3 regions of the Paenibacillus sp. sgz302115 genome follow, and region 1 is predicted to be linked to each of the others. Evidence: predicted binding sites of a transcription regulator. Region 1 holds the regulator's gene; each other region holds the start of a gene.
The links. Region 1 encodes Rex, which represses fermentation and respiration genes when NADH is low (regulators of the CRP and FNR family bind a similar motif). Its sites were predicted from a motif close to TTGTGAAATATTTCACAA; they were not measured.

Region 1 (11,017 bases):
GGACAGGTGCTGGTCTTCCATGATCTGCTGCGCTATGCTTCGCCTTACAGGGAGAAACGTTTTGTCAAAACCTATGCAGATGTGGGCAGCCTAATCCGTGAGGGGATCAGCAGCTATGTCCGGGAAGTGAAGGACCGCTCATTCCCGGCGGAGAGCCATGTTTTTAACGCTGAAGAGCACGTGCTGGAATCTTTATACGGCGCTGCGGGAAAAGGAGCGAAATAAAATGAGAGTAGTCAGAACCACTAAGGAATTGCGCGAAGCGCTGGAATATATGCGTATGGGAGGACATACCCCAATCGGATTTGTGCCGACGATGGGTTATCTGCATGAAGGCCATGCCAGCCTGATCCGCCGGGCGGGTGAAATGAGCAGCACCGTAGTGATGAGCATTTTTGTCAATCCGCTGCAATTCGGACCAAACGAGGATTTCGCCTCCTATCCTCGCGATGAGCGCCGTGATCTGGAGCTGGCTGAGCGTGAAGGGGCCGACATCGTGTTCATTCCCAGTGTGGAAGAGATGTATCCGCAGCCCATTCTCACTAAAGTATCGGTAAGCGCGCTTACCACCCAATTGTGCGGAGCTTCACGCCCGGGACATTTTGACGGTGTGACTACAGTCGTTAGCAAGCTGTTCAATCTGGTTCAGCCTGATTATGCCTTTTTTGGACTCAAAGATGCTCAACAGGTAGCGGTGCTGCGCCGGATGGTGTCTGATCTCAATATGAATGTGGAAATCATCGCCTGTCCGATTGTCCGGGAAGGGGATGGGCTTGCGCTCAGCTCCCGGAATGTCTATTTGAGCGGTGAGGAGCGCAATCAGGCACTTGTGCTGTCCCGCTCGCTTCGCGATACACGGCAGGCAATTGAGGAAGGCAAGGTCAAAACCGCAGATGAAGCGCGGCAAATGCTGGCATCGGTTATTTTGTCTTCGCCGCTTGCGGTCATTGACTATGTAGAGATTTTAACCTTTCCGGGCCTTGAAGCTCTGGAAGGCGGATCACTAATCAGCGATGCTGAGGGAGAGATCATTATGGCGCTTGCCGTGAAGTTTGGCAGAACCCGCCTGATTGATAATAATGTATTTACACCCAAGGAGGTTCACGCCCTTGTTTAGACATATGATGAAATCCAAAATCCACCGTGCCACTGTCACCGAAGCCAACCTGAATTACGTGGGCAGCATTACAATCGACGAGGACCTGATGGAAGCCGCCGATTTGCTGGAAAATGAAAAGGTGCAGATTGTTGACAACAACAATGGCTCCCGCCTGGAAACCTACGTGATTCCCGGTCCGCGCGGCAGCGGCGTGATCTGCCTGAACGGCGCTGCTGCACGTCTTGTGCAGCCCGGTGACACAGTGATCATCATCTCCTATGCCATGCTGTCCTCCGAGGAGCTGGCGGCCCATAAGCCGACGGTGGTCTTCGTGGATGCGGACAACAAGCCGGTCAAGCTGGCGGATCATGAGGTTCATGCCACAATTGCCTAACAGCTCAGCCATGTAATCAATGGCAGGGATGAAGCGGCCCGCTCCTGCGAAAAATGAAGGCAGGCAAGCTTAAGCTGATTTCATTTTCAGTAAGGGTGGGATGCTCCATGTTTCAACATTTATTTGCTGAGATGAACAAGATGCTTCAGGAAATCGCCGAAGACTTTCCTGCAGCGGAGGGTGCCCGCAGAAATGATCTTTTATGCAAATACAACATGCTGCACAGGCTGTCCGATGAAGTGATGGACGAGTGGCTGGCCTTTGCCGAGAAGCTGAGCCAATTCCGTGAAAGTGCGGATTTCTCAGCTCCTCCCGTGGAGGAGCCGCAAGCGGAAGCTCCCGAGCTGGCGATGGACTCCTTTGTCCGTGGACAGGGGTACTACAAGCTTCTGATGTACCGCAAATGCATTGACCAATTTAAGGAAGTCATTGCGCGGTATCCTGACAGTCTGGCGGCACGTTTGTATTTGGCGATGGCGTATTTGCAGGAGGGCGGGTATGATGCTGCCTGGGATCATCTGGACCACATGCTGGCCTTGATCCGTGAACGGAAGCTGAAGGCCATGATTTACAACGCGATGGGCTGCATCAGGGCCTCTCAGGAGCGCTTCAATGAAGCTCAGGAGCTGTTTGTCCTTTCCTTGCATCATGACCCCTTGCTCCGTGAGCCAAACGTCAATTTGGAGGTTTGCCGCAGGCGGGGAGGGAAGCTTGAGTTCGGAAATCAGCTGGTTTCGCTTTTGTAAAAATATAAGAAAGTATAAGTTTCACGCTATACTTTAGCCTTATATTTCTCGCTGAAACGGATGCCGTCCTTTTAAGGACGGCACAGACGTTTCCACTTGTCATTGTACATCCATATTGGGCGGTGCATCCAGCTTGGCTAGGGGGTGCATCGCCTTTTTTCGTAACTTCTGTTATGCTGATAAGGAGTCTCAAGTGAAAGGGAATTGAACTTATAATGAAATTTGCCGTGCTTGATTTTGAAACTACAGGAACCCAATCCGTGGGTGAGATCATCCAGGTTGGCCTTGCCATTATAGAAGAAGACCGGTCCATCTCCAGGGTTTACGGTTCCTATGTCAAGCCAGGAGCGCCGATACCTCCTTTTATTACAGGCCTGACCGGGATAACGGACAGCGATGTGCAGGATGCGCCGGAGCTGGACGAGATGATGATGGAGCTTGTGCCGCTGCTCGACGATGTCGTGCTGGTGGGCCATAATGTGGCGTTTGACTTTCACTTTTTACAGAGTGCGCTGGACCGGTGCGGGTATTTGCCGTTTCAGGGCCGGATTCTGGATACCATTGATTTTCTCAAAATTTGTTTTCCATCTCTGACCACGTATCAGCTTGGGGCGGTTAGCGCTCATTTCGGGCTTACCCATGAGCGTCCGCACCAGGCGGACAGTGATGCGCTGGCTACCGCGTTAGTGCTGCTGAGATGCCTGGAGGAGCTGTACAGCCTGCCTCTCTTGACCATTCAGCGCCTGAATGAGCTGTTCGCAGATGAGGATAGTGATCTGGCCTGGTTTTTTGACGGGCTGCAGCGGGAGCGGGAAATGGAGACCTTCCAGCCGGAAGGCGATCTTACCCTGTATCGTCAGCTTGCGCTGGCGGTAGGGGACTGGACGGAACTGGCGCCTCCCAGAGAGGCAGGAACCGGCAATCCTCTGCAGAATATTACCTTTAAGGAATATATGGAAGAGGTGACCAAGAGGCTCAAGGATACCTTGCCCCAATACGAAAGCCGTGAAGCCCAGGAGATTATGATTGGTGAAGTCATGGCGGCGCTTGAGGGCGACAAGCATCTGCTGATTGAGGCGGGAACCGGAACCGGCAAATCGCTTGGTTATCTGCTCCCGGCCATTTATCACAGTGTCCGCACAGACCAAAAGGTTATGGTCAGCACGCATACCATCAACCTTCAGGACCAGTTGCGTGAGCGCGACATCCCTCTGTTGACGAGTGTCGTGCCGTTTCCGTTTAAGGCAGCGATCTTCAAGGGCAGGGGGCACTATTTGTGTCTGCGCAAGTTTGAACATAAAATTAATAAAAAGGATTTCACAAGCGCCCGCGAAGAAGTGCTGACTGCGGCTCAAATGATCGTATGGCTGACCCAAACGGAGTCTGGCGACGATGAGGAGCTGAATTTGAACGGACGCAATGGTGATTTCTGGGAGACGGTGGCAAGCGACACAGATTCGTGTCTTGGGCGCTCCTGCCCCTGGTTCCGCAAATGCTATTATCACAGGGCCAAGCATGAAGCAGGCATCGCCGATGTCGTCGTAACCAATCACTCCAAGCTGTTCGCGGATGTCAAGGCCGGCCACCAGCTTCTTCCAGCCTATGAGCATCTCGTTATTGATGAAGCCCATCATCTGGAGGATATCGCGGGCAAGCATCTGGGGATGCAAATGAAATATTTCACTGTTGCCCATACGCTCACGCGCCTGTATAAGGACAGCAAGAGCGGCCAGCTCCCGGTACTGCGTCAAATGCTGCAGTCGTCAGGCAGTGAGCAGGCGGCGGAATGGAGCAGTGTAATCGACAGAATCTATCCCGATCTGCTCACAGTGAAGGAATCCTGGGACATGCTCAGCGATAAGCTGTTCGGCCTTCTGCCGGAGCGCAGCGATGCTGCAGCGGGCGAAGCGGGACAACTCGTTACACGCCTCCTGCCTGGCAGCAAACCGAAGGCGTGGGAGGAATTGGCCCAGATTGAGAACACCTTCAATCTCAGTCTCAGCGAAATTATCCGCAAAGGCGACAAGATGCTCAGCGAGATGCGTGATACGGAGAGCCAGTCCACTTCGGACAGTCTGGTAACGGATATCGGCGGATTGTTCAAGGATTTGGCTTCTATTCGCGAGCAGGTCCGGTTCTTTATGAATCTGAACGACGAGAATAATGTCTACTGGATGGAAGGCAGCAGCAATTACCGTGGCAAATCACTCCAGCTGTATGCCGTTCCGGTGGATGTCAGCGCCCAGCTCAAGGAGCTGTTTTTCGATAAAAAGAAAAGCATTGTGCTGACCTCCGCCACCCTCTCTGTAGATAAATCCTTCCAGTTCATGATTGATAATCTTGGACTTGCCGGGTCTGCAGAGGAAGGGCGTCTGATGACAGCCCTGCTTCCCTCACCGTTCAAGTACCGGGAGCAGGCGCTGCTGGTCATCCCGCGCGATTTTCCAAGTGTCAAAGGCAGTGTGGGCGATGCCCGGTTTGTAGATAAGCTGGTGCATTCGCTGGCCGAAGCTGCGGTGGCTACCCGGGGCCGCATGCTGGTGCTGTTCACTTCCTACAAAATGCTCCGCCAGGTTTATGACCCGCTGAAGGAGGCGCTCTCCTCAGAGGATATCAGCGTACTGGGGCAGGGCGTAGAGGGCGGCAGCCGCAGCAAGCTGATCCGGCGTTTTCAGGACAGCGCCGCTTCTGTACTGCTTGGGACGAGCAGCTTTTGGGAAGGTGTGGATATTCCGGGCGAGGCGCTGACCTGTCTGGCTATCGTCAGATTGCCCTTCCAGCCGCCAAACCATCCGCTTGCGGAGGCCAAGGCGGAGCTGCTGCAGGCGCAGAAGAAGAATCCTTTTATGAAGCTGTCTGTCCCGCAGGCGGTGATCCGGTTCAAACAGGGCTTTGGGCGGCTGGTACGTACTGCGCAGGACCGCGGCATCGTAATTGTATATGATACCAGAGTTATTGAATCTTATTATGGAAAGTACTTCCTGTATTCGCTGCCCGGACCCAAGATGGAGCATATGCTGACTGACCAGATGGTTCCGCGGATTGCCGAATGGCTTGAGGACGGCGGCGTTTCTTGAAGTTTTTTGAACCAGCTATAGTTTTTTTATAATATTCGGATTTGCTTGTACATTCCGTCCTTTAGCAGCCAGCTCAGTATGGGAGGCTAAAGGACGGCCCTATACTTACGAAGCACTAACAAAACTTAAACCAATGCTTACGAAGTGAGTTTGTACGAAGAATACCAAGGAAGCATCGCTATACAAACTTTGAGGAGGAGAAAATATGAAATCAGATAAAATATCGGAGGCCGTCGTTCGCAGACTCCCTGTGTACCTGCGATTCCTGAACGATCTCCAGAAGCGTGAAATTCCCACTGTCTCTTCTCAGGAGCTGGGGCAGAAGCTTGATCTTAATCCGGCGCAGATCCGCAAGGATTTGGCCTATTTTGGTGATTTTGGCAGAAAAGGCATCGGTTATGATGTGTCTTATTTGATCGAGAAAATCCGCCATATTCTAAAGCTGGACCAGCAAATTAACGTGGCGCTTGTGGGTGCCGGTAATCTTGGACACGCTTTATCAAATTACAATGCTTACTTGAAGGACACCATGAAAATCACCGCTGTATTTGATTCCTATGCACCCAAGGTAGGGCAGATGATCAACTCCCTTACCGTACAGCCGATGGAAGAGCTGGGCAGCACGATTCGTGAACAGGGAATCCGTATCGGAATCATCACGGTGCCTGACAGTGAAGCTCAGAACGTGGCCGACATTCTGATAGACTCAGGCATTGAAGCGATCCTGAATTTTGCACCGGTTATTTTGAAGACCCCGGCCAATATTCGCGTTCACGCCGCTGATTTTACAACTGATTTGCAGAGCTTGGCTTATTATTTGCATGACGGAAAGGACGAAGTGGAAGATGAGCAGCAATAAGACAGTAATTATCAACGGACGTTTTCTGGTTCCGGGAACGGATGAGCCGGTGCTGAGCGGTTATATGACCATAGAAAATGATCTTATCACTTACATAGGGGAAGAGAAGCCAGCCCTTGAAGCTGGCACACAGACTATAGACGGCAGCCGTCTGCTGTTTATGCCGGGTCTTGTGAATACACATGGGCACACGGCAATGTCGCTGCTGCGCGGTTATGGGGATGATATGGTTCTTCAGAGCTGGCTGCAGGAAAAGATGTGGCCGATGGAAGAAAAATTCACCGGAGAGGATGTCTACTGGGGAACCTCCCTGTCTGTGCTGGAGATGCTTAAGGGCGGGACAACAACCTTCCTGGACATGTATGATCATATGGACCGGGTCGCTGAGGTTACGGAACTGTCGGGTATCCGTGCGGTGCTGATGCGCGGCGTAATCGGCCTGTGCCCGGAAGAAGTGCAGAACCATAAGCTGGCTGAAGCGGTTGCTTTTGCCCGTAATTGGCATGGCAAAGCGGACGGAAGAATTACTACAATGATTTCGCCGCATGCGCCTTACACCTGCCCTCCGGACTTTTTCGTAAAATTCGTGCAGGCGGCTCATGATCTGGACCTGCCGATGCATACGCATATGTCGGAGACACGGCGCGAAGTGGAGCAGAATGCCGCGGATTACGGCCTGCGTCCGGTAGCACATCTGGAGAAACTTGGCATGTTCACACGCCCGTCCCTTGTCGCTCACGGTGTGCATTTGAACGATGAGGAGATCGAGATCCTTGCCCGCTACAACGTCGGTGTATCCCATAATCCGGGCAGCAACCTGAAGCTGGCCAGCGGGGTTGCCCGGGTACCGGAGCTGCTGCGTGCGGGTGTTAAGGTCTCTCTCGGAACCGATGGGGCAGCAAGCAACAACAATCTGGATATGTTCGAGGAGATGCGTCTGGCTGCACTGATCCACAAGGGCGTCAGCGGCGATCCGACAGCGGTTCCGGCCCCGGAAGCGCTGCTGATGGCGACCGAATACGGCGCGCAGTCGATTTTCCTGAACAATGTAGGCCGGCTTGCCCCTGGAATGAAGGCTGACTTCATTGCCGTTGATATTGATCAGCCGCATTTGCTTCCGCATTCTGACCTGCTCTCACATGTGGTGTATTCGGCCAGTGCGAAGGATGTGGCACATGTCTGGGTAGACGGCAAGCAGGTTGTGAAGAACGGAGAGTGCCTGACGCTGGACGAGGAGCAAATCCGCCGCAAGGCGCAGATGACCTTTGAAGGACTCCTGAAGCGCTAAATTAGCGCGACATGAGCAATTATATGGAGAGGGAGCTGTACTTTGAAGAAAAGGAGAAAATGGCTTCTGCTGGGAATATTCCTGTTTCTGCTCCTTCTGTTCGGATTAAGCCAGTTCTATGCTTACATTATGAAGGACCAGTGGAACGAACGCAGCGCAGCCCGGGATATCGCCAAAGCAAGGGCCGGCTTGACAGAGGTAACCAAGGCCCAAAAATCGGTCTGGGATGAAAATTCAGTGTATTGGGTGCTGACGGGCACAAATGACGCCGGAAAGCAGCTTATGGTCTGGGTCCGCTTTACCGTGGACGGCAAACCGGCCGGAGGCGACAACGGTGTGTATGCCGAAGAGGTGGACAAAGGAACCTCCGAGAAGCAGATCCGCTCGATTATAGCTTCGGAGCTTCCCGGGAGTACGATTAAGCGGCTGCTGCCGGGAGTGTACAACGGGGAATATGCCTGGCAGCTTTTTTATAAGCAGGACGGACGTTATTATTACAAGTTTTACCGTTTTTCCGACGGCAGTGCGATCGGTGATGGCTACAGCTTGCCGAATAGATAGAAAGGCGTGAACATATGAACAGCGGGTGAGACAGTATTCTGTCTGCCCGCTGTTTTGCGTTTTTTTACGATAGCGCAGCTTTTGATATATCTATTGAGGCAGGGCTGTCCTTTTTATTGTTCACTAGCTACCCTCCAGTTGACTCCATCTGCTTAAGTTACTCTGATTGTCGCTATCCCACAGAATTACACAACATTTGTGGTGATTAAGTCTTTTGAGCGCTTCATGTCTACCGTTTCCATCACTAACAATCAATTTTCCTTCACGGTGCTGAACGATTAAGGGAGGGTATTCCCAGCCCTTCTGAAGTAAATCAGATAATATTCCAACCCGTAATTCCCAATCCGCTAACGGATTATGATATTCCATGTCCTCTTCAGGACCGCAACATCTTTGAAGCTCATTTATTGGCAGTTGTACGGGACCAAGCCAATACCTTTTTTGAAGTTTCAAACCATCAGAGAAAGGAATATTATTTCCGCTCGTTCTCAGAAAAAGATGCACCCATTCTTCGGTACATCCAATTTTGGAAAATTGAATGGCTTCTTCTAAAGTGAATTTCATAGACAACATTGTGTTCTCCCCTTTACCTTTCTGATATATTCCAAGATTAACATCTCTGGCAACAAAAATGTATTTTGTACGCTTCATGCCTTCGTGTGTCATACAAAATCAAATCCAATATGGGGTAAGCCTGAGAGAAAGACCAGAAATTAGTATCGAAAATTTTAAATATATTCACACTTTTCTGCGAAATCGTATATACACCTGTGATATACTACTTCTTGTATTGAGACAAGCTTAATAGCATGTCAGTCTCGGATTAGCTTTTGACACGCTACCCAACCTTGAGAGGAGGACGTTACTTGAAACTACGTCTAATGCCTGTACTGCTAACGTCTCTGCTGTCTGCTGCACTGCTGTTTGGCGGCTGGTATGCCTATCGTCAGTTCGCTGTTCAGGAGCCGCTGCAAAAAATTGTGTCATCCTATGAGGGAGTCAAGGATTCCCGTATTTCTATAAATCGCAACGAAGTTACTTTGAAGCTTGATCTCAAGCCGGGAACTAAATTGCGTGAGTTGGTGCAGTATGTATCAACTGAAGGCAAAGCGGCCATTAACGGCCGGACCCTGAAGCTTGATGTGGATCAGCACTCAAATGCCTTGCTGGATGAATATTGGGATAGTGCGATGTTCTCAGTCGCTGAAGCGATGGAGAGCCATAAATATACTTTGATACCTGCCAAGCTGGATGGACTTAAGGCCCAGTATTCCAAATACAGCGGTGTGACGGCAACAACCGAAATCGACGACAACAACGTTTATGTGAGCCTGAGCGACGGCAAAGAAAGCAAGTTTATTATTCTGCCACGCATTGCGGCAACGATGGGAGTGTGGAATAATGCCTAAGTTCTGGAAAGAGATCTTAGCCGGATTTGTTCCTGTACTGCTGATTTTTATGGCTTTTATCGGGATTAATATTTTTCCGGTCATTATCGCGGCGGGCATGGTCGGCGCTCTGCTGCTGATTGCCCATCTGCGCGGCGGAATGACGGTTAGCGCCGGAGGCGATAAGAAGCGGAAGAAGAATGGTCCCGCGAAGCTGACCTTTGAAGAAATCGGCGGACAGGACAATGCGAAGCAGGAGCTGCGTGAAGCGCTGGACTTCCTGATCCGGCATGAAGAAATCAGTAAATTCGGCATCCGCCCGCTAAAAGGAATTCTGCTCACAGGCCCTCCCGGGACCGGTAAGACCCTGATGGCCAAAGCAGCAGCCCATTATACCAACTCCGTATTTGTGGCCGCATCAGGCAGTGAATTCGTTGAGATGTACGTTGGTGTCGGTGCCGGACGTATCCGCGATTTGTTCAAGGATGCCCGGGCCCGCGCCCTCAAAGAAAATAAACAAAGCGCAATTATTTTCATAGATGAAATTGATGTAATCGGCGGCAAGCGTGAAGGCGGACAGCAGCGTGAATATGACCAGACGCTCAATCAGCTGCTGACCGAAATGGATGGGATTTACAACAATGAAACTCCGCGCATTCTGCTTGTAGCGGCGACGAACCGTAAGGAAATGCTGGATTCAGCGCTGCTGCGTCCGGGCCGGTTCGACCGCCATATCCAGGTCGATATGCCGGATAAGAAAGGCCGCAAATCTATTCTCGACCTGCATGCCCAGAACAAGCCGTTGCATGAAGAAGTGGATCTGGACAAAATCGCTGAAGAGGCTTACGGCTTCTCCGGTGCCCAGCTCGAAAGCGTCATGAACGAAGCCGCCATCTACATGATGCGCGAGAATCTGACGGAAGTGGAGCAGCGTCATCTGTCGATGGCCATCGACAAGGTGATGATGGGCGAGAAGACGGACCGTGAGACCAACCATGAAGAGAAAAAACGGGTTGCCATCCACGAGCTTGGGCATGCCATTATGGCCGAGCTGCTGCGTCCGGGCAGCGTCAGCCAGGTTACGCTAACGCCGCGCGGACAAGCGCTGGGTTATGTGCGGCATAATCCGCAGTCCGAGCAATATCTGTATACCAAGGACTATCTGGAGAATCAGATCATGATTTCCTTAGGCGGAGCTGTTGCTGAAGAAATGTTCTACGGCGGCAGAAGCACCGGATCACGCGGAGATTTCGACCAGGCGCTGGATATCGTTGAGACGATGATGAAATCAGGGCTGACCTCCCTGGGGATTGCCAATCTGCAAATGGTTACTACAGAGGAGCTAATGAAGGAAAATAGCAAAATTTTGGATGAATTGATGCTTCGTACCCATGAGCTACTCGGAAAGCAGCGGAATATATTTGACTACTCACTTGACATTTTGATGAAGGAGGAAGTTCTCTCCGGAGAGCAATTTCGTTGTCAATTTCGTGACAGCGTCCTTTTACCGGCATAATTATTTATGCCGGTTATTTTTTTTTACTTTTCAGACATGCTAAGATATTATTATATGTCGGGCTACTTATTTTTTACGACAGAAAAGGT
Region 2 (11,017 bases), on a different contig from region 1:
AATCAGCGTCTGGCTATGTCAGATTGCGAAGAATACCTACTTCTCCTATATTAACAAGCGGCAGCGGTTCGTTTCGGTCCATGAACGGGAGGAGGCCAATGGATATAATCTGGAGCAAAAACTCATCGACAAGACCGAAGCTCTGAATGTTCATAAGGTTCTGCACGCATTGGACGAGCCATATAAGGAAGTATTTATGCTCAGGGTATTTGGGGAGCTGTCTTTTGATCACATCAGCCAGATTTTTGGCCGAACCGAAAGCTGGGCAAGGGTGACCTATCACCGGGCCAGGCTGAAACTACAGAATCTTTTACTGGAGGATGAATAATGACCCGAATTTCATGCGATGTCATTCAAGACTTACTGCCTCTGTACTACGACGGTGTATGCAGCGCGGCCACTAAGGAACTGGTGGAGGAGCATCTCATGGAGTGTGAACACTGCCGATTTTCTCTGGACCAGATCAAATCAAGCCTCAGCTTGCCCGTTCAAGCTATGGAGCAGAATAAACTGGAGGGAAGCGGACTGCAAAGGATTAAAGTGATATGGAACCGTGCCCAATCGGCAGCGTTTGTGAAAGGATTAATTGTGGCTGTTTCTGTATCTGGGATATTGGTGCTTGGTTATTTGGGCCTTTTCCGCTGGGACATCATCCCTGTTCCTGCCGATCATATAAAAATCACTGATATAAGAACTAGAGCAAACGGCGAAATCGCATTTCGTGTTCAAATCAACGATGGCTACAGAGTCAATCGGGTGATTCACACAGTTCATGATGATGGAAGCTTTTATATGACCCCCGTCCGTCCCCTCATCAAATCGAAGAAATATGCAGAGATCAGTCTTGCGAATGGAGAGGTATATGTTGATCCTGTTAATGTAAGGGCCAATCAAAGGACGCAAGGCAAAGACGTGGAGATTACGGCCATTTATTACGGTCCTCTGGACAATCCGATTTTAATTTGGAAAAAAGGGACTGAACTCCCTATGGGAAAGTGATGGTCGTCCTACATTCCCTAGTTTGCCTGCTTTCCAGGCTCTCCGTCCATAACGGCATGCTTCATTACCGCTTCTTTGTTAAAATGAGCATCCCTGTGTAATCCCTCTCACGAATATGATATATTTAATATTGAAATTTAAAGCCCGACCTGATAAAGGAGTACCCCATGACACAGTTTGTCTATAAGCAAATTATTGATGACCTCAAAATGAAGATTTTTGCGGGGCGGTTCGCGGATATGAGATTGCCGGATGAGCGCAGTCTTAGTGAAACCTATGAAGTTAGCCGCAGTACGATCAAGCGGGCGCTGACCAAGATGGAGAACTACGGAATTATCTTCAAGAAACGCGGTTCGGGAACCTTTATAAACCCGTTATACATAAAGAATGAATCCATCTTCAACTACGAAGGTTCTAATCTGGGGGTTACCGACAATTTCCAGATGGATGGCAAAAAGCCCAAGGTCAAAGTGCTGAATTTCGAGGTCATCCGGCCTACGGAAGAGCTGCAGCGGGATTTGTTCTTACAGCCCCATGACTTTGTATACAAAATCGTGCGCCTGCGCTTGTTCGATGATGAGCCCTTTATGATTGAGACCGGCTATATTCCGATTAAAATCGTGCAAAATCTGGACCAGACGATTATCGAAGGTTCGATCTTTCATTATTTGGAGGAGTCGCGTAATCTGGCGGTGACCAAGTCCTTTTTATCTATTTTTGCCGAGCCTTCGGGGGCCAATGATCAGGAGCTGCTGCATCTGCAGGAGAATGAGCCTGTTGGTATAATGGAAGGGATTTTCTTTTTGGATAATGGTACGCCTTTCGAATTCTCGCATATGCGGTTCCACTACAAGTATCTCAAATTTAATACATTTGTTTCTGTGCATTGATGATCTAACGATAAGGCTGGGGATTTTTCCCCGGTCTTTTTTTGTTTTTGAGAGGATAATGACTCGCTGAAAATGCTCACGCTAACCTTGAAATGATATAGTATATATTTACATTTTTATAAAAAAAGAATCTTTTTTACAGAGGATATGCAGTGATTTTCATACTATGTTCAAAATTTCACAAAATTGGACCGTATCAATTGTCAAAAAGATTGAATTTTGTACGCACAGAGGTATGATGTACTTGTAGAATTAATTAGGTTCAGAAATTAAAGAAAATGATCAGGGAGTGGATTGAAATGGGATTGTCAACTGCACCGGTGGATTACTCATCTAAAACGTACCTAGCAAAGCTCGACGCATATTGGCGCGCAACGAACTACATATCCGTGGGACAGCTTTATTTGAAGGATAACCCGTTGTTACGTGAACCTTTGAAGGATGCAGATGTTAAAGTAAAACCGATTGGACACTGGGGCACGATTCCCGGCCAGAACTTTATTTATGCGCATCTGAACCGCGTCATTACCAAATATGATTTGAATATGTTCTATATTGAAGGTCCAGGCCACGGTGGTCAGGTTATGGTATCGAACTCGTATCTTGATGGAAGCTACACTGAGATTTACCCGGAAATCACTCAGGATATCCCTGGTCTGAAAAAATTGTTCAAGCAATTCTCCTTCCCTGGCGGTGTAGCGTCCCATGCTGCTCCTGAAACTCCAGGATCTATCCATGAAGGTGGAGAGCTCGGTTACTCCCTGTCACACAGCGTTGGTGCGATTTTGGATAATCCGGATCTGATCTCGGCAGTTGTCGTGGGTGATGGTGAAGCTGAAACCGGACCACTAGCTGCTTCCTGGTTCTCTAACCGGTTCATCAATCCAATTACGGATGGTGCGGTACTGCCAATTCTGCATTTGAACGGCTTCAAGATCAGCAACCCAACAATCCTGTCCCGTAAGTCGAGAGAAGAGTTAACCGCGTACTTTACAGGCATGGGCTGGGAACCGTTCTTTGTTGAAGGCGAAAACCCTGATTTCATGCATCCGGAAATGGCGAAGGCTCTGGATGCCATCGTCGAGAAGATTGCAGCCATTCAGAAGAATGCGCGTGAAAATAATGATGCTACCCGTCCATTATGGCCAATGCTTGTTTTCCGTTCTCCTAAAGGCTGGACCGGTCCTAAAGAATGGGATAAAGTGCCGAACGAAGGCTCATTCCGTGCTCACCAGGTTCCGATTCCAGTAGATCAGAAAAATATGAAGAACGCACCAGCATTGCTTGAATGGCTGAACAGCTACAGACCTGAGGAATTGTTCGATGAGAACGGCCGTTTGAACGCTGATCTGGCTGAAATCCTGCCTACAGGCGACAGACGTATGGGCATGAATCCAGTGACCAACGCCGGCAATCTGATTAAAGACCTGCACAAGCCGAATTTCCGCAACTATACGCTGGATAACTCCGTTCCAGGTCAAGTGATTGCACAAGATATGGCTGTACTGGGCAAATATCTGAAAGAGGTTGTAACGCTTAATGAAGACAACCGCAACTTCAGAATTTTTGGACCGGATGAAACAATGTCGAACCGCCTGGGTCCTGTGTTTGAAGTGACCAAACGCCAATGGATGGATGAAATCAAGGAACCACACGATGAATTCCTCGCTCCTTATGGCCGGGTTATTGATTCGCAGTTATCTGAGCATCAAGCGGAAGGATTCCTGGAAGGTTATGTACTAACAGGCCGTCATGGTTTCTTTGCAAGCTATGAAGCGTTCCTGCGGGTGGTAGATTCGATGATCACTCAGCACTTCAAATGGCTGCGCAAAGCAACAGATCAAAGCTGGCGTGCAGATATCCCGTCCTTGAACGTCATTGCAACATCAACAGTGTTCCAGCAGGACCATAATGGCTACACTCACCAAGATCCGGGCTTGCTCGGTCACTTGGCTGACAAGAAGCCGGAATTTATCCGTGAATACCTGCCGGCTGATGCCAACTCCCTGCTTGCTGTTTTTGACAAAATCTTGAATGACCGTCAAAAGATCAACCTGATTGTGTCGTCCAAGCATCCGCGTCCGCAATGGTTCTCGGCTGATGAAGCGCAAGAGCTGGTGGATAAAGGTCTGAAGATCATTGACTGGGCAAGCACCGATAAGGGTGGAGAGCCTGATGTAGTTATTGCTTCGTCCGGTACGGAGCCTACTATGGAGAGCTTGGCAGCCATCTCTATTCTTCATGAAAAATTGCCTAACCTGAAGATCCGTTACATCAACGTGGTTGATCTCCTGAAGCTGAGAAGCCAGAAGCTGGACCCTCGCGGATTGTCTGACGAAGAGTTTGATCAATTTTTCACAAAAGATAAACCAGTTATTTTCGCATTCCATGGCTATGAGGGTCTGATCAAAGACCTGTTCTTTGACCGCCACAATCATAATCTGCATGTGCATGGCTACCGTGAGAACGGCGACATCACCACACCGTTTGATATGCGTGTACTGAATCAGATGGACCGTTTCGACCTGACGAAGGAAGTCGTACTGAGCCTGCCGGATGCCGACAAGCACAAGGCTATCGCGGATGAAATGGATGCTATGGTGAAGAAACACAATCACTACATCCGTGAAGAAGGTATTGATTTGCCAGAGGTTGAGAACTGGGTATGGAAGGCTTTGAAATAGAGCATAGGTAAGCTGCATCGCTTAACTTAATAGATATCCTCTTGAAGAGGTGTCCTGAAGGTCATGAGAGAATGGCTGCCGGGGCACCTTTTTGAGCAATAATAGGATAGCACCATATATTCGGGATTTCTTTGATGGATGATTGGGAGGTTCTTGTTATGGGGCTAACGAGGCTGGAAGAATAGGCAGTTCTTGTTGCTGGTGGATCAAGAAGACAGCTTTTCGTAATCTATCCAAGAGAGAGCTATCATGATATAATCGCAGAAGCAATAGAAGGCTTAAAAGGGCGGTCGGCTAATCTCCCGGAAGGGAGGTGAGGCCCATGGAGGTGTATCAAGCGTTGTCTTTGATGTTCATGTTCGGCATGTTCATTATTGCTCTGCTGAATTACCTCAAAAAGAAATAGACCGCCCTGGTGAAAGGAGACGGTCTATTTCTGCCTAAACCTATTACCATGCCGCCGCCCTTAAAAGCGGCTGTTGCAAACGGAGAGTCGTGTTGGTCGCACGGCTCTCTTTGCATTGTACGTTTGTTCTGCCTTTACTATACCACAACCAAATAATAATTACATGCCATTATTATTATGTCGAATGGAGTTGTACTCATCATTCTGAAAAAGGCAACTCTTTTTAGGACCGCTGAAAATGCTGGAGACTTCAATGGATTGTATGTTCATGAGGTTGCATATCACTTTTCAGTTAAGATCTGTCTTGGATTTCACCCTATTTTCCAGTCGAAATGAGCCGCTCTCAAGCTTAGCTTTTGTACCCGCAACGGTTGTTCTGCCGCCGTTCATTTCCGGCAGGTGCTTCCAGTATCGCTTAGGCATCAGCGAGGAGCGCAGGCGGTCGTTGCGGCGCTCCTTAATCCCTATGGCGTTATAGAATCCATCCCACAGGCGGCGATAATGCTCTTCTGCGGCATTAGGCTCCGGTGGCACCCATTCATCAAGGGGGATGATGGTTTGCTGTCCGGGCTGGTGGATCAGCGCCATCCGGTGGGTCTTGTCGTAAATCATGAAGCTCTCGCCCTGGAACCGGTCGCAGAAATGCTCCTGAATGACGGGAAGCACGAAGCTGCGGGGTTCGATGACCGCCGCCATGACAGGACCGTAAACGGAGAAACGGACAAACCCCAGATAAAGGTGGGCTTCCCGCTGAAGCTGCTGAACCGCCTTGAGCAAGGCGTCAACCGTATCATTGGCAAGCATGTTCATCACCTTGCGGCCATGCGTGAAGCCGAGATAGAGAAAGTTCAGCAGCAGCAATTCCTTGTCCGGCGCACATGTCCAGAATCCCAGACGGACCAGTTCCTCTGCTTCGGGAGAGATACGCAGCGGTATGGAGCGCAGCACCCGGTCTGCCTTGGTGATGTCGGTATCAATCCATTTTGATTCCAGCAGCAGCGCTTGCCCATCCCCGTCAGAATGAATGGCAAGCGGGGCTTCCTTCCATGTATAACTCTCGAACACGCAGCACAGCAGTCCTTCGAAGCTGCCGTCATAGGTATATGCCAGTGGGGATGCTGCAAACATCAGGCCTGCCCCCCGTTCACCAAGGAGGCTGCTTCTGCTGCCGGCAAAGCTGCCAGATAGGCATCATCGAACAGGGAGAGCTGTTCGTACTGCGGCTGTTGAAACTGTGCAAGCTCCTGCCCGGACATGAGCGACCGAAGCAGGGTATGCTCGCCTACTTTGAGGCCTTCGAGTGTCTTCCCCTTGCAGGTGATAAAGAACTGGGCGCGTTTGAGCACGACGCCTAGCTTCTTCAAAGCGTGAAAGTCCAGCGTCCCGGCACGGCGCGCCTTCACAATCCGCTGGGCGCTCCTTACCCCGATGCCCGGCACACGCAGCAGCATTTCATACGGCGCACGGTTGATCTCAACCGGGAACTGCTCCCGGTGGTTAATGGCCCAACTGCATTTCGGATCGAGCAGCGGGTTGAAGTTGGGAGCCGCTTCATCCAGTAACTCGCTGGCCCGAAAGCCGTAGAAGCGCAGCAGCCAGTCAGCCTGATACAGTCGGTGCTCCCGCAGCAGCGGCGGTTTGGTATCCAGGGAAGGCAGCAGCGAATGCTCTACCACGGGGGTATAGGCAGAGAAGAAGATGCGCTTCAAGCCGAACTTGCGGTATAAACCTTCCGTGAGGTTCATAATCTGGTAGTCGGTGTCGGGCGTCGCGCCCACGATCATTTGCGTGCTCTGTCCGGCAGGGGCAAAACGGGGAGCGTGGTTGTATTTGACCAGATCGGAGGAATTCTCGGTTATCTTGTTCTTGATCAGGGCCATCGGCTTCAGGATGGAATCCTTGCTCTTATCGGGAGCAAGCAGGCCAAGGCTTTCTCTGGAGGGCAGCTCGATGTTGACGCTCATGCGGTCGGCGAGCAGGCCGAGCCTGGACAGCAGTACATCGTCTGCGCCGGGAATGGCTTTTACATGGATATAACCTCCGAAGTGATAGACATTCCGCAGCAGTTCCAGGGCGGCAATCAACTGCTCGGTTGTATAATCGGGGTTGCGCATAATACCGGAGCTGAGAAACAGGCCTTCTATGTAATTGCGGCGGTAGAATTGCATGGTCAGGTCCGCGATCTCCTCCGGCGTAAATGCGGCCCGGCGTGTTGGGTTCGATTTGCGGTTGATGCAGTAAGCGCAGTCATATATGCAGCCGTTGGTCATAAGTACCTTCAGCAGCGAGATGCAGCGGCCGTCCGCCGCGAAGCTGTGGCAGATGCCCATACTGACCGCATTGCCCATGCCTCCGGGCTGGCTCTTGCGGCTGGAACCGCTTGAGGTGCAAGCTACATCATATTTGGCCGAAGCGGTCAAAATTTCAAGTTTCTCCATAACATCCACGGTCAACGCCTCCTCATAGGGAAAAGTATATACCGAACATGTGTTCTTGTCAAAAATAGGATTGGAGCAGCGAAAATGTATGCGCATTCCTACTTGTGCTATAATAACAACTGATAGCTGGTTAATTGTGAGAGATTTGGTTTTATTGAAAAATAGACCGGGAGTGTTGCGGAGATGAGATATAATATTTGGCGTCCAATAATGTTGATTTTGGTCGCGCTCGTTACAAGAACATTAGTGAACAGTGTATGCCTCTTGTTTGGCATGTCGCCTGCTTCAGCAAGCAGCGTCGCCATGATTGGGATGATTATTGCCGCGCTTGTGATGTATAACCGGATGATGAAGCCGCGCCGTAAATAAACGTAAGAGTGGACCGGACAGAGAGGGCTGCCAAACACAGGGGGGGAATTCCAATTAATCCCGAAAATCATCCTTTTCAGCGGGATTGGCGGGCGTTTTTCCCTGTACTCTTAAAGGCTGATCTACACTGTCCGTGGATTGGCAGCATTTTTTTCTGAGAAAATAGTAATTTTGCGATGTAAGAGCTTGCAGAATAATATTTTATGTGGTAAGTTTTAGGTGTCACTTTTAAATCTAAACGTTTAAGCGGCTAATGGACTATGGTTCGGATGCTTAGACAGGAGAATCCCATGAGGAAAACCAGCATTAAAGACATAGCTCTCAAGGCCAATGTTTCAATTGCTACCGTCTCCTATGTGCTTAACGGCACCCGTAATGTCCGTCCCGAAACGCACAAGCGGGTGACAGAAGCCATAGAAGAACTGAACTACAAACCGAATGATATTGCCAAGAGTCTCAAACGCAACCGCACGAATACGATCGGCGTAATCGCAGAAGATGTGACCGTGTTCAATGCACCTGAAATTATCGACGGCATCAATGACTTCGGGGACCGGAACGACCAGCATATCCTGCTTGTCAACCTTCGCCTGGATAAGCGGATTGGCCGCAACTTCAGCGATACGGAGGCCTACCGCAAATATGCCGCCAACGCCGTGTCCGAGCTGCTCAGCAAACAAGTGGATGGAATCATTTATATCGGTGTACATACCCGTGATTTAACAGGCCTTATTGATGTCGAAGGCAAACCTATTGTATATACCTACGGTTATACACAGGATGATATATCTATCCAATATAATGATGAGCAGGCTTCCTATGAAGCGATGTCGTACCTGGTCCGTAAGGGACACAGCCGAATCGGGATTATCAGCGGTCTGATGGATTCCATTCCATCCAGACAGCGGCTGAAGGGCTACTACAGAGCGGTTACCGATTTCGAGCTGCCTTTTGATCCTACGCTGATCAAGATGGGGGATTGGGAGCGGGAATCCGGATATCGCCTGACAGGCGAGCTGCTTGCGCTGCCGGAGCCTCCAACAGCCATTCTGTCGATGAACGATGTAATGGTTGTCGGTGTATTGCAGGCGGCGGATGAGCGTGGTGTCAGCATCCCGGGGGATTTGTCGGTAATCGGCTTTGATAACCGGGAATTCAGCGATTACCTGCGCCCGCGCATTACAACAATGGGATTGCCGCTGCACGAGATGGGATATCAGGCCATTGAAACGCTCTACCAATTAATTAACGGGAACAAGGTGCAGACGCTTGTAATGCCGGAATGCCGCTTGATTGAGCGCGATTCGGTGAGAGCATTGCACAGCGATGTGGAACAGAAACAGGAGTGATGTTTCACATCATTTATTTTTTCATTAATTTAAACGTTTAAATTAAGTGACAGGATGTGAAAGAGGTGATGGCTGATGACTATACTGAGCAATGAAAGATACAGAATTGAACTAAGCGGACGGGGAGCGATGGAGTCTCTCGTCATGCGGGACGATCCCTATGAGATGAACTGGGTGATAGATCCGGGTTATTTGCAGCAGGCCGGATATACAGATGATGAAGATAAGCTGTTCGGGGAATGGACGATGCGGCTGAACGGGGAAACCTTGCGCAGTGTTGACCTCACGCCGAAAATTATACAAGAGGGTCCCTGCCACGTAACTGTAGAATTTAACGTCTCCCCGGTTGTGCTCACGGTAGTGTATACTTTGGAAGGTGAGCAACTGCGGTGGGCGGTTAAATTGTCGAATCATTCGGATAAGCCTGTCGAGATCAACGGGCTGCATATCTGGTTTTCACTGGCTTATGTAATGTACCGTGACGAAAATGTGCTGCGCAATATGCGCGAATCCTGCGCGGTGTTCACACATCCTGGCGGAGATTTCGCCAAGTTCGCCGCCGTCCGGCGCAGTAATGAAGGGCCGCATCTGGGCGTATACGGCATGGAAGGCAGAACAGTAACGACAGGCTCCTATTGCCGTTATAGCAACCGCTTTCTTGAGCAGGTTTCGCCTTCGCTGGACGGCCTGCTGTACCATCGGCTGTCGCTGGTCGAGGATGGGGCTTCAATGAGCGAATCAGCCGCCGCCGATTGGATTTATGGTAGCGCTTACCAGACATTGAAGCTTGCGCCAGAACAGACGAAAGTGTGGGAATATGTCTTTCTTCCGTTCCGGGATATGGACGATTTCTACCGCCGGGGCGAAGCTCTCGGGCATCCGCGGTGGAGCTATACGCCCGTGCTGCCTAAGGGCGGGGTCTTCCAGGCTTCGCTCAACCTGCCGGATGGTCAGACCTTACGCAAGCTGCGATTGTACAGTACGCCGGGAGGCTCGGACGCGATCCGCGAGGAGGATGTTACGGCGCAGGCGCTGCCGCTGAGCGGGGCCGGGCAGAATGGCGGAGGCAGCGGGTACACGCTGTCCCTTCACCGGAGCGAGCCGGGTGAGCACAAGCTGGAGCTGGTGCTTGAGGATGGACGCCGCGATGTGCTGGTCTGGAACGTGCTGGAGCCGGTCGGTACCCTGCTCAAGAAGCGGGCGGAGTGGCTGGCCGCGAACAGCTATGAGGGCGCCGAGGCGGCGGAACGGCCCCACGCGTTCCGGCCGCTGTCCAACCAGGGGGAATCGCTAGGGAAGCTGGCGTTTCTGCTGATGAACAATAGCATGACCCCCCCTGTGCCGGAGCAGGTAGCCAAGGCCGAGGCGGCCGCGGTGCTGGATATGAAGCTCCATTGGTTCGCAGACGGTGATTTTTCCCGGCCGCGCCCGTTATACGGAGACTTCTACCGCATCTACGACTTCGATTACATAGGCCATGTCTTCTACCTGCTGTCGCGGATGGATGGCGGGCTGCTGAAGCTGAATCCGCCCCGGGTATACCTGCAGTGGGCTGCCGAAGTCATGTGCATGCGGCTGGACCCGGATTGCCATCCCGGCCAGCGTGAAAAGGACGAGTCAAGCCTGAACGGCGTATTTATTCTCTACATTCAGGAGCTGCTGAAGGATCTGGAGACTGCGGGATTGTCCGAATGGCACGGGCGGCTGCTGAAGCTGTGGGAGCGGTTTGGCCGCAGTATGGAGATCGGCGTGCAGCAATACAGCGGGGCAATTACGGAGCATTTCTACGATAACGCCGGCTTCGGCCCGACCTGTGAAACCTTGTGCCATCTAGGTATTACCGGCGAAGCTTCACGTTACGGCCAGCTTATTCTGGCCAACA
Region 3 (11,017 bases), on a different contig from region 1:
TTAGCTTTTGTAAGCACGATACCTGAATTTTCTATTTCGCCGGGGATGAGGTAAGATGAAGGAAGGAATATACTTCACACAGCCACAATCAATCCGCTGACGAAAGGAAGGATTCAGGATGTCCATCTATAGCTTTTCAGGAGTTGCCCCTTCGGGTAAAGAACTGCCGTTCAAGGATTACGAGGGCAAGGTGCTGCTGATCGCCAACACGGCCAGCAAATGCGGGCTTACACCGCAGTATGGAGATTTGCAGAAGCTCTATGAGCAGTATGGAGATCAGGGGCTTGTGGTGCTTGGCTTTCCCTGCAACCAGTTCGCCGGTCAGGAGCCGGGGACCAGTGAGGAAGCGGAGGAATTTTGCCAGATTAACTACGGCGTTAAGTTTCCTATTTTCGCCAAAGTAGATGTGAATGGACCGGACGCAAGTCCTCTCTTTCAATATTTGAAGAACCAGCAGCCGGGTACGGGCGAGAGCAGTGATATTCAGTGGAACTTCACGAAGTTTCTTGTGGACCGCAGCGGTAATGTGGTTGCCCGCGTAGAGCCGAAGGAATCACCGGAAAGTATGAAGGAACAGATCGAAGCCCTGTTGTAAAATACACCTCCTGAAACGCGGCACATGCTGAAGCTGCGCTTCAGGAGGTGTTTTTATGAAAATTATCCTTGACGCTTTTCCAAGACGCTGTATCCTTTGAAGAGGAATGTAAAACTTGGTGAATAGCATAAAGTGCAGAAGGAAGCAGGATAATAACGGCAGGAGGGTTTTATAACGGCATGAGGTTAATTACAGAGGTGGCATCGGCAGCAGGTATTAGTGAGGAGCATCTGGAGCTGTACGGCAAATACAAAAGCAAGCTGTCGCCATCCCTTTGGGATGAGCTTAAGCATAAGCCGGATGGCAAGCTGGTGCTTGTTACCGCGGTCAATCCCACTCCGGCAGGCGAAGGCAAGACACTAACGACAATCGGGCTGTCCCAGGCGATGAATGCGGCAGGAGTCAAGACAGTCGCTGCACTCCGCGAGCCTTCGCTCGGGCCATGTCTAGGCATGAAGGGCGGAGCAACCGGCGGGGGCAAGGCGCAGATCGTTCCGGCGGACGAGATCAATCTTCATTTTACAGGGGATATTCATGCGGTGACTTCCGCGCATAATCTGCTGTCGGCCATGATCGACAACCACATCTTCCAGGGCAACGCTCTGGGGCTTGATCCGCAGCGTATTGTCTGGAAGCGGGTAATGGATATGAATGACCGCAGCCTGCGGAATATTGTGACCGGGCTTGGCGATGGCAACGGAACGGTGCGGGAGAGCGGTTTTCAGATTACGACAGCTTCGGAAATTATGGCGGTGCTGTGCCTGTGCGACAATCTGGCCGATCTGAAAAGACGCCTCAGCCGCATGCTGATCGGTTATGACCAGTTGGGTGCGCCGGTAACGGCCAAGGATATCGGGGCGGTGGAAGCGATGACCGCGCTGCTGAAGGAAGCGGTGAAGCCGAATCTGGTGCAGACGCTCGAAGGAACACCAGTGATTGTGCATGGCGGACCGTTTGCCAATATTGCCCATGGCTGCAGCAGTGTGATCGGAACCCGCTACGCACTGAAGCTTGGCGATGTGGTGGTAACTGAGGCGGGCTTCGGCGCGGATCTCGGCGCTGAGAAGTTCATGGATATCAAGTGCCGCCAGGCTGGACTCACCCCCGCAGCGGCAGTCTTGGTGGTAACGGTGAAATCGCTGAAATACAACGGCGGTGTCCGCAAGGAAGAGCTGCATGCCGAAAACCGGGCAGCGCTGCTTTCCGGCATTTCCAACATGGAGCGCCATATTGAGAACTTGGGCAAATTCGGCGTGCCTGTGCTGGTTGCGGTCAATCATTTCGAAGGTGATACACCGGGCGAGATTAACGATGTGCTGGATGCCTGCCGCCGCTTGGGCGTGCCTGCGGCTATCTCCAAGGTATGGGCCGAAGGCAGTGCCGGAGGGCTTGAAGTGGCTGAGGAGCTGAAAAAGCTGCTGGAGCAGACAGAACGCTCAGAGTATGCTCCCTTGTATGAGGATAACCTGGATATCCCGGCCAAAATCAAAAAAATCGTCACCGAAATCTACCGTGGCGCTGATGTGGTTTTCTCCCCTGCGGCAAAGCGCAGCCTGAATTCCATTGAGAAGCTCGGCCTCCAGAAGCTGCAGGTCTGCATGGCCAAAACACCGTACTCCTTCTCTGATCAGCCAAGGCTGCTTGGAGCGCCGGAAGGCTTCACGATGGGCGTGAGAGATATTACGCTGTCCCTTGGAGCAGGCTTTGCTGTGGTGATCACCGGAAATATGGTCACTATGCCGGGTCTTCCAGCCAAGCCGGCTGCGGAAGGGCTGCATGTTGACGAGGACGGCGTGATTTTCGGCCTGGAATAGCTGTTCACAAAATATAGACGCGACAATGCTGCGATACCGTTACAGCGTTGTCGCGTTTTTTTCTGCATAATATCTGAAATAAACTTCGTTTTACAACGGTTCTTTGCTAATTTCTATGGTGCATTCCCTGTCCCTTCCTGCCGCAAGATGACATAATGTACTCCCTCCGGGGAAAACTAAAGCAGCAGCAGATGATGATCAGGATAATCTTAAATTTTAGTCATTTGTGAACATTGTGAGAAAAATCACAAAAAAAGCTTGCGTTGTGATATTAATCACAATATAATCATCGCATGAAGTGAAAAAAATCACAGCTAAAGAAAAATAAATGAAACGCTCAATTTGGAGGAGGAAGAAACCATGAAAGTAGCAGTCATTGGATGTACCCACGCCGGAACCGCAGCAATTGTTAACACCGCCCAGCTTTACCCTGATGCCGAGATTACAGTGTATGAACGTAATGATAATATTTCTTTCCTGTCGTGCGGTATCGCTCTTTATGTAGGCGGAGTAGTCAAGGACCCGCAAGGCCTGTTCTATTCCTCGCCGGAAAAGCTGGCCGAGCTGGGTGTCAAAACGAACATGCGCCATGAGGTTATCCAGGTCGATACCGGCCGCAAAACCCTGCGGGCCCGCAACCTGGCGACAGGCCAGGAATTCGATGACTCCTATGACAAGCTGATCATGACTACCGGCTCTTGGCCGATTGTTCCGAAGCTGGAAGGCATGGAGCTTGATGGTATTCTTCTTTCGAAGAATTTTAACCATTCCAACACCATCATTGAAAGAGCGCAGCAGGTTAACAGAATCACCGTTGTCGGCGCCGGATATATCGGGGTTGAACTGGTGGAAGCTTTTCAAACGAACGGCAAGCAGGTTACGCTGATTGATGGCGAAGAACGTATTCTGAGCAAGTATCTGGATGAAGAATTCACCACCCCGATTCAACAATCGCTGGAGGATCATGGAATTACTCTGGCACTCGGGGAGAAGGTCAGCTCTTTTGTTGGTGAGAATGGTAAAGTGACCAAGGTGATCACAAGCAAGGGCGAGCATGAGACAGATCTGGTTATCCTCTGCATCGGGTTCCGTCCTAATACCGAGCTCCTGAAAGGGCAAGTGGATATGCTGCCTAACGGAGCGATTATCGTCAATGATTATATGCAGACCAGCCACCCTGATGTCTTTGCTGCCGGTGACAGTTGTGCCATTCATTATAATCCGACCGGCAAGCATGCTTACATTCCGCTGGCAACAAATGCTGTACGTATGGGTACGCTGGTCGCACGCAATCTGGTATCGCAGACGATCCCTTACATGGGTACACAGGGAACCTCGGGAATTAAAATTTATGAAGATAATATTGCCGGAACCGGACTGACCGAGGATGCAGCCAAGGCTGAAGGTATGGATATCGAAAGCGTGATGATTACCGATAACTACCGTCCGGAGTTTATGCCTACCCATGAGCAGGTGCAGCTAAAAGTGGTATTCGACCGTGCCACCCGCCGTATCCTTGGCGCACAGATCATGTCCAAAATGGATCTGACGCAATCGATCAACACCGTGTCGGTATGCATTCAAAATCGAATGACCGTAGACCAGCTGGCGTTCATTGATTTCTTCTTCCAGCCTCATTACAACAAACCGTGGAATTTCTTGAACACCGCAGGACTTCAGGCATTGCCTAAAAATGTGGCGGTTAAAGAACCAGTGACTGTATAAGCTTTTGTAGAAAATAGGCCCTGTCCAAGTGGACAGGGCCTATTTTGTCGAGCATGGATTATACCGGCTATTGGTAGCTGATATCCTCATGAAAATCCAGAACATCCAGACGGGCACGGATACGTTCGATTTCTGATGAGGTTAATGGAGCCGTGGGAGTCAATTTGTAGTTTCTCCCTGTAATGTAGCTAATATCGTCCGCTGCCCCATTGTGTGTATATGGAAGATTAGCGACAGGGGTTTTGGAATAGTCGGTGAAATCAATGATGCTCCAGGTTGGGTCACTGTCTTTTTTGGCAAGGATAATACGCTCTGTTGCAGTTTCTGTCCACAGATAACGCAGATCCGCTGGAGAATTCTCTCCGCTGGCCGTGGTATAGCCTGAGCCCCGGAACATCAGGGTGAATTCTGAGTGTTCATTACTGCTGGCACTTCTTGTTTTGTAGATTTCTGCCAGATCATGGACGCCTAATACTTTTACATTGGCATCTTTAGGGAATCTGCTGATGAAATCCTGCCAGGTTGCTTTCAGGCCGGGCGATCTGAGCACCCAATTGGTGCCAATCACCAGAGAGAGGTAATTGACCGTATTTTGGTTGCGATAAGGATTATTGAGATATTGGTAGGCCAGGTGCAACTGGGGTTCTGCCTTCATCTCGCTTACATACGGGTCCGCCGGATGCAGAGTCCATCTGGATGCCCCTGAAGTGTAACGGGAGCCGATGGGATCAATGCTGAGTGAATTCATAAATACATTGCCGCTGTTTGTAGCAGCATCCTGCGCGGGCAGCATCGGGTTAGCGGTATGTGACCAATAAGGCATCAGCGGTGATCCGTCAGCAGACAATTGGCCTACGTTAACCTGTGTTGCTGCCCACCCCATGAAGGCGTCAATCTGGAAATTGTCTTTCAGCCAGGCAGCCTGCTCGGGATTGATGGCATAGGTGGACAATGATTTGGGACGATACTTGTCAGGTATGCTCAGCCAAACGGAGCTGTCTCCGTTGGTTCCCCCCTGGTGGAGGTAATTGAGCGCATTATACCTGTACATGTACAGCCACGAATTCATCTCTGCAATCCATTGGGACAGATTGTAATTGTCATTGGGATAACCGGATACGATCCCTACCTCATCCCCATACAGATCTACATATTCAAGCACCTTTTGCAGTTGAGGACGTTGTGCTTCATCGAATACGAACCGGCTGTCCATAGCCCAGGTTACCCGCAAATTAGGATCAATGGTTGCGAGTGAATCCCGCATGGTTTCCATTTCAGCAATTGTTGTAGCATTTGCTCCCGTATCTTCCAGCAGCAATGATACCGTGAAATAAGATGCTGAGCTGTATTGAGGCTGCTTTACCAATAGCTCAAAGGTGCCAAGGACACTGAAGCCTGCAAGCTCAGAGCTGAGCAGAATGCTGCCATGGATAACAGTGCCCGGAGCCGGGATGTTATAAAAGCTTGCTACCGTCCCATCTGGTGCCAGTACAGAGTATTCATCTGTAACCGAGACTTTGAGGTCTGGCGGCAAAAACTCCGGTGTAATTTCCGCACCGTACACATCCAAGGTCACGTAAGCCAGCTTCCAATTGTCCACAGATACATTGAATGAAGCATCAATTGAATCGGTAGTAGTCTGGATAGAATCAACTGCCTTGTACACTGGCGGAGTTGCTGTTGGTACAGGTGAAGCGGATGGAGCAGGTGTTTCTGTTGGTACAGGTGAAGCAGATGGAGCAGATGTTGCTGTTGGTGCAGGTGAAGCGGATGGAACTGGTGAAGCTGTTGGTGCAGGTGAAGCAGATGGAGCAGGTGAAGCTGTTGATGCAGGTGAAGCGGATGGAGCAGATGTTGCTGTTGGTACAGGTGAAGCGGATGGAGCAGATGTTGCTGTTGGTACAGGTGAAGTAGATGGAGCAGGTGAAGCAGATGGAACTGGTGAAGCTGTTGGTGCAGGTGAAGCAGATGGAGCAGGTGAAGCTGGTGGTGTAGGTGAAGCGGATGGAACTGGTGGTGGTACAGGTGAAGCAGATGGAGCAGGTGAAGCTGTTGGTTCAGGTGAAGCAGATGGAGCAGATGTTGCTGTTGGTGCAGGTGAAGCAGATGGAACAGGTGAAGCTGTTGGTGCAGGTGAAGTAGATGGAGCAGGTGAAGCTGTTGGTGCAGGTGAAGCGGATGGAGCAGATGTTGCTGTTGGTACAGGTGAAGCAGGTGGCACCGGTGTCGGTGCAGGTGAAGCCGATGGAGCCGGTGTTGGTGGTGGTAAATTAGTAATAACCGGATTTTGCGGACCTGTGATATCTGTATTTCCTGATGGTACACCTTTGGGAACTTCGGATTCCTCCGGCAATTGCTTCGTTGATGTATCTTCCGGCAATCCATTTCCTTGTTCGAGCAGGTTTTGTATCCGCGAGGGCTCCTTAAGCAAAAGGTAAGCTTGTGCTGTTACTTTAGCGGCGCTCTGGCGGTCGACCAATTGCTTCGGGTTGAACCGATGCTGTCCATCTCCTTGGAACAGTTGAAGCTGCTGGGCCGCCCAGACGCTTGTTCGGGCTTCTTTCGAAATAGTAGAAGCATCCTTAAAGGTAGGCACATGCCCTTGTTGTTGGACCAGATCATACAGTCTAAGGGCCCGGATATACCACACAGCCAAGCTCTCTCGCGTAACTGTACTTCTCCTGTGTATCGTCTGGCCCTGCAGGATGCCTGCGGACAAGAGCGAACGTATGGAGGGGGCCGCCCAATCCGGCATCTCGTCCGTTGCTAGCGGGTAGTCCGCGTCAGAAACGGGAATGGATAATGCCCTGGACATCAAAGTGCCCATCTCAGCAAGGGTAATTGGCTGCAAAGGTTTGAACTTTGAATTGCCATATCCTTGAAGGATTCCCCTGTAGAACAGGTAAATAATTTCTTGACGAGCATAGCTGCGCTCTATATCCACAAATGGATTGCGCTCGGCCCTTACGGCCGAAGGGACTGCGGTAGCTCCGAATAAGATCAGGCATAGCAGAACCAGGGTGATTCGTCGCGTGTTATTCCTCATTATGTAAGCACCCATTTTCAGTTAGTATGGGAACAGCTCATCACCTCCTTTACTCAGATATCGGTGCAATTAGGCCGATTATTTAGCGTGTCAGGAGGTAATTGAGGGAATATGTTACATGGAATTTTGCAACTGTAACAAACATTTAATATTTTCAGTTTGTCTGATCACAATTTGTGTCCGTGTTAAATTTGACATGTCAGTGAAAACTTTCACTTAGTTTTCGTAGTAGTGATAATTATCACGTAAATGTGGTAGTTGACGCGCTACAATGGCATAAAGGAACAAATTTTAAGTAATTAGAAGGGGATAGGAATCATGGCTTATAACAAACCGCAGGGGATTGCCGAAGTCACGGTGGAGAACGGAATAAAGAAGGCACACAATCCGCTCAGCACCGTACTTATTCTTGGCTTTCTGGGGGGAGCGTTCATCGCGCTCGGATTTTTGCTGGATATTCGCGTTATTGCAGGCGCACCAAAGGAATGGGGCTCCATCGCCAACTTTATCGGAGCTTCTGTCTTCCCGGTAGGACTGATCCTGGTGCTGCTGGCCGGCGGGGAACTGCTGACAGGAAATATGATGGCGGTGCCGCTTGCTTTTATGGCGAAGAAGATTTCTCTCTGGGAAGTCATTAAGAACCTGGTGCTCATTACAATCAGCAATCTGGCGGGTGCCTTGTTCGTCGCTTATTTCTTCGGTCACGTCGTGGGCCTCACCTCAGATGGCGTATATCTGGACAAACTCGTTGATATGGCCGGCCACAAGATTGATGCCAGCTTTCTGCAGGCTTTTATCTCCGGTATAGGTTGTAACTGGCTCGTTGCTTTGGCGGTGTGGCTCTCTTACGGGGCAGATAATTTCAGCGGAAAAATTCTCGGGATCTGGTTCCCAACCATGGCGTTTGTAGCCATCGGCTTCCAGCACGTTGTAGCCAATATGTTCCTTATCCCTGCTGCTATATTTGAAGGACACTTCACCTGGGGCCAATATTTCGGCAATTTTGCTCCGGTCTGGCTGGGCAATCTCACAGGCGGTGCAATCTTCGTCGCATTCGCTTACTGGATGGCTTATCTGCGCAAGGCGCCAGCGGCTGCTCCATCCGTGGAAGGCATCTCCGCTGCCGGTGTGAAGAAACACGCATAAATATTTCCGGCTCACATGAGCTGAGATGATGATAGAGACACTCTTCGGAATTTTTCGGGGAGTGTTTTTTGCGTGGAAGGATGGTCTGCAGACGCAAAATTCGCCGTGCTTTCCGACTCGGGGGAACGAAATCGGGCTCACGGCGAATTCAGGCGAGTTCATAGGGAGTGTTTCATAAGCTTTATTACCCGGGAATAAGGGCGACGAATCAGGAGGTTCCGCTTACTTTCTTTACGTGAATCAGTTGCAGCTATAGAATATATAGAATACAACTATTCAATAGACAAGGAGGTCTGCGGCCAATGAGCTTCAGCGGAGATGGGATTTTTCCGGCGGTATGTCCACTGGATTGCCCCGATACATGCGGACTTCTGGTGCATAAGCAGGATGGCAAAATCATTAAGGTAGAGGGAAATCCTGAACATCCGGTGACCAAGGGAGCTATCTGCAACAAGGTGCGGAATATGGCAGAGCGGGTGCATCACCCGGAACGCCTGCTTCACCCGCTGCGCCGTGTAGGACCGAAAGGCAGCGGTTCCTTCGAACCGATCACCTGGGAGGAGGCAATTAGCGAAATTGCCGGCCGCTTCAAGAAGCTGTCAGCAGAATACGGACCGGAGAGCATCCTTCCGTACAGCTTCTACGGCAATATGGGCGTGCTTAGCGTGGAAGGGATGGACCGGCGGTTCTTTAATAGGCTCGGCGCAAGCCGCCTGGAACGGGCTATCTGCAATTCGGCGGGCACCGCCGGCTGGAAATATACGATGGGCTTTGGCGGCGGGACAAGTCCTGAGGATACGGTGAATGCTGATTTGATCATTGTCTGGGGCGGCAACATTATCAGCACGAACATGCACCAGGTGGTCTACGCCGAGCAAGCCCGCAAACGGGGCGCAAAGGTGGTTGTCATTGATGTGCACCGCAACCGGACGGCCCAGTGGGCGGACTGGTTCCTGCCGCTGTATCCGGGCACGGATTCGGCGCTGGCCCTGGGACTGATGCACATTCTGTTCCGGGATGGGATGACGGATGATGCTTTTCTTGAGCAGTATACGATTGGCCATCAGGAGCTGCGCGAGCATGTACTCGCCTATCCGCCCGAGCGGGTTGCCGAGATCACAGGCATTGCAGTGGATGACATAGAGAAGCTTGCTAAAATGTACGGCGAAGCCAAGGTTTCGCATATTCACATCGGCAACGGTCTGCAGCATCATGATAACGGCGGCATGAATGTCCGCAGCATCACCTGCCTTCCGGCACTCACCGGAGCATGGCTGAAGACCGGAGGCGGAGCGATCAAATCAAATAGCGGCTACAGCTCTACGAATGACCGTGCGCTGACCCGCCCGGATTTACGCCCGAACCGGGGGACACGGACAATTAATATGAACCGGATCGGCGAAGCGCTGGAGATGAAGGAGCAGCCGGTAATGGGGATGTTCGTCTACTGCAGCAATCCCGTTGTTGTGGCTCCCAATGCTGACCGGGTGCGGGCGGGATTCGCGCGTGAGGATCTGTTCACGGTTGTACATGATCTCTTCATGACCGACACGGCGCTGTATGCCGATATCGTGCTGCCGGCGACCACTTCATTTGAGAATGTTGATCTGTACACATCGTACTGGCATCACTACATCCAGCTCCAGGAGCCTGTGCTTGAAGCGCCGGGGGAATGCAAAAGCAACGTGGAGGTCTTCGCGCTGCTGGGCCGGGCGATGGGCTTCGACGCGGAAGCCTTCAGCGAGTCCGAATATGAGATGATCCGCCAGGCACTGGATTACCCGCGCAACCCATATCTAAATGGTGTTACGCTGGAGCGGCTGATTGACGAGCGGTTCGTGAAGCTGGACATGACTCCGCAGGCGGATTATCTGAAGAACCTTCCGACCCCCTCAGGCAAAATAGAGCTGTTCTCCAAGGCCATGCAGCTTGCCGGATTGCCTGCGCTGCCTACATATATGCCGCTGAAGGAAGGTTATGACGGTGTACGGCGGCCGCAGCCGGGAGCGGATTATCCGCTGATGTTCATTTCTCCGCCGAATCATAATTTCCTGAACTCCAATTTCGCCAATGTCCAGAAGCACCAGCGGATGGAGAAGCGGCCGACGCTGCAGATCCACCCCGAGGATGCGGCGGCGCGGGGGATCGAGGATGGCGACGAGCTGACTGTATACAACGACAGAGGCGCTATTGAGCTTTGGGCGATGGTAACGGACAAGATGCTGCCGGGAACAGTGATCAGCCAGGGGCTGTGGTGGGAAGGCAAGGGACGCAGGCATAGAGTAAATGTGCTCACGCCGGACCGGCTGAGCGATATGGGGAACGGGGCGACTTTTTTCTCGGGTACGGTTGAAGTGAAGCGCCGCTCAGAGCCTGATACTGCCAGCAGGGTTTTACAGGAGTTATAAATTTGGATTATGATGTGATAACGCGATAAAGCGGTAATTCGTATGCTTGCCTTGACCCTGTTTTCGGATGATACTGGTTAAATTAATGACACATAGTTAACAGGGGATGAAAGACAAAATATGAAGTTTTTGCAAGCTTATCCGAAGGAAGTTAAAGTGTTCCTGATTGCCAGCCTGATTAACGCAACCGGCAGCGCTTTGATGTGGCCGCTTGTTTCGATGTACGTATTCGATGAGCTTGGCCGCAGCATGAAGGATGCCGGCTTCGTACTGCTTATTCAGA

Region 2: AC0LWN_RS23685 (phosphoketolase family protein) is a predicted target of Rex. The motif match lies at 2,056-2,073, and genes of this name have one in related genera.
Region 3: AC0LWN_RS21435 (formate/nitrite transporter family protein) is a predicted target of Rex. The motif match lies at 7,381-7,398, and genes of this name have one in related genera.

What each region holds. Positions count from the first base shown of each region.
Region 1 covers NZ_JBVYOK010000021.1:87,620-98,636, reverse strand. The annotation lists gene panB (3-methyl-2-oxobutanoate hydroxymethyltransferase) at 1-225, shown strand, start outside; gene panC (pantoate--beta-alanine ligase) at 227-1,117, shown strand; gene panD (aspartate 1-decarboxylase) at 1,110-1,493, shown strand; gene AC0LWN_RS26970 (tetratricopeptide repeat protein) at 1,601-2,239, shown strand; gene dinG (ATP-dependent DNA helicase DinG) at 2,455-5,316, shown strand; gene AC0LWN_RS26960 (redox-sensing transcriptional repressor Rex) at 5,522-6,175, shown strand; gene AC0LWN_RS26955 (amidohydrolase) at 6,162-7,463, shown strand; gene AC0LWN_RS26950 (cell wall elongation regulator TseB-like domain-containing protein) at 7,506-8,024, shown strand; gene AC0LWN_RS26945 (ParB N-terminal domain-containing protein) at 8,148-8,597, opposite strand; gene AC0LWN_RS26940 (hypothetical protein) at 8,891-9,433, shown strand; gene AC0LWN_RS26935 (AAA family ATPase) at 9,426-10,928, shown strand.
Region 2 covers NZ_JBVYOK010000015.1:78,765-89,781, forward strand. The annotation lists gene AC0LWN_RS23670 (RNA polymerase sigma factor) at 1-328, shown strand, start outside; gene AC0LWN_RS23675 (zf-HC2 domain-containing protein) at 328-999, shown strand; gene AC0LWN_RS23680 (GntR family transcriptional regulator) at 1,167-1,889, shown strand; gene AC0LWN_RS23685 (phosphoketolase family protein) at 2,189-4,573, shown strand; gene AC0LWN_RS23690 (hypothetical protein) at 4,929-4,979, shown strand; gene AC0LWN_RS23695 (TIGR03915 family putative DNA repair protein) at 5,268-6,107, opposite strand; gene AC0LWN_RS23700 (putative DNA modification/repair radical SAM protein) at 6,107-7,417, opposite strand; gene AC0LWN_RS23705 (hypothetical protein) at 7,601-7,786, shown strand; gene AC0LWN_RS23710 (LacI family DNA-binding transcriptional regulator) at 8,077-9,135, shown strand; gene AC0LWN_RS23715 (hypothetical protein) at 9,211-11,017, shown strand, end outside.
Region 3 covers NZ_JBVYOK010000012.1:176,241-187,257, reverse strand. The annotation lists gene AC0LWN_RS21470 (LLM class flavin-dependent oxidoreductase) at 1-4, shown strand, start outside; gene AC0LWN_RS21465 (glutathione peroxidase) at 119-595, shown strand; gene AC0LWN_RS21460 (formate--tetrahydrofolate ligase) at 775-2,409, shown strand; gene AC0LWN_RS21455 (FAD-dependent oxidoreductase) at 2,770-4,134, shown strand; gene AC0LWN_RS21450 (DUF3863 domain-containing protein) at 4,202-5,800, opposite strand; gene AC0LWN_RS21445 (hypothetical protein) at 5,793-6,572, shown strand; partial or broken gene AC0LWN_RS21440 (S-layer homology domain-containing protein) at 6,602-7,180, opposite strand; gene AC0LWN_RS21435 (formate/nitrite transporter family protein) at 7,499-8,326, shown strand; gene AC0LWN_RS21430 (molybdopterin-containing oxidoreductase family protein) at 8,629-10,734, shown strand; gene AC0LWN_RS21425 (MFS transporter) at 10,855-11,017, shown strand, end outside.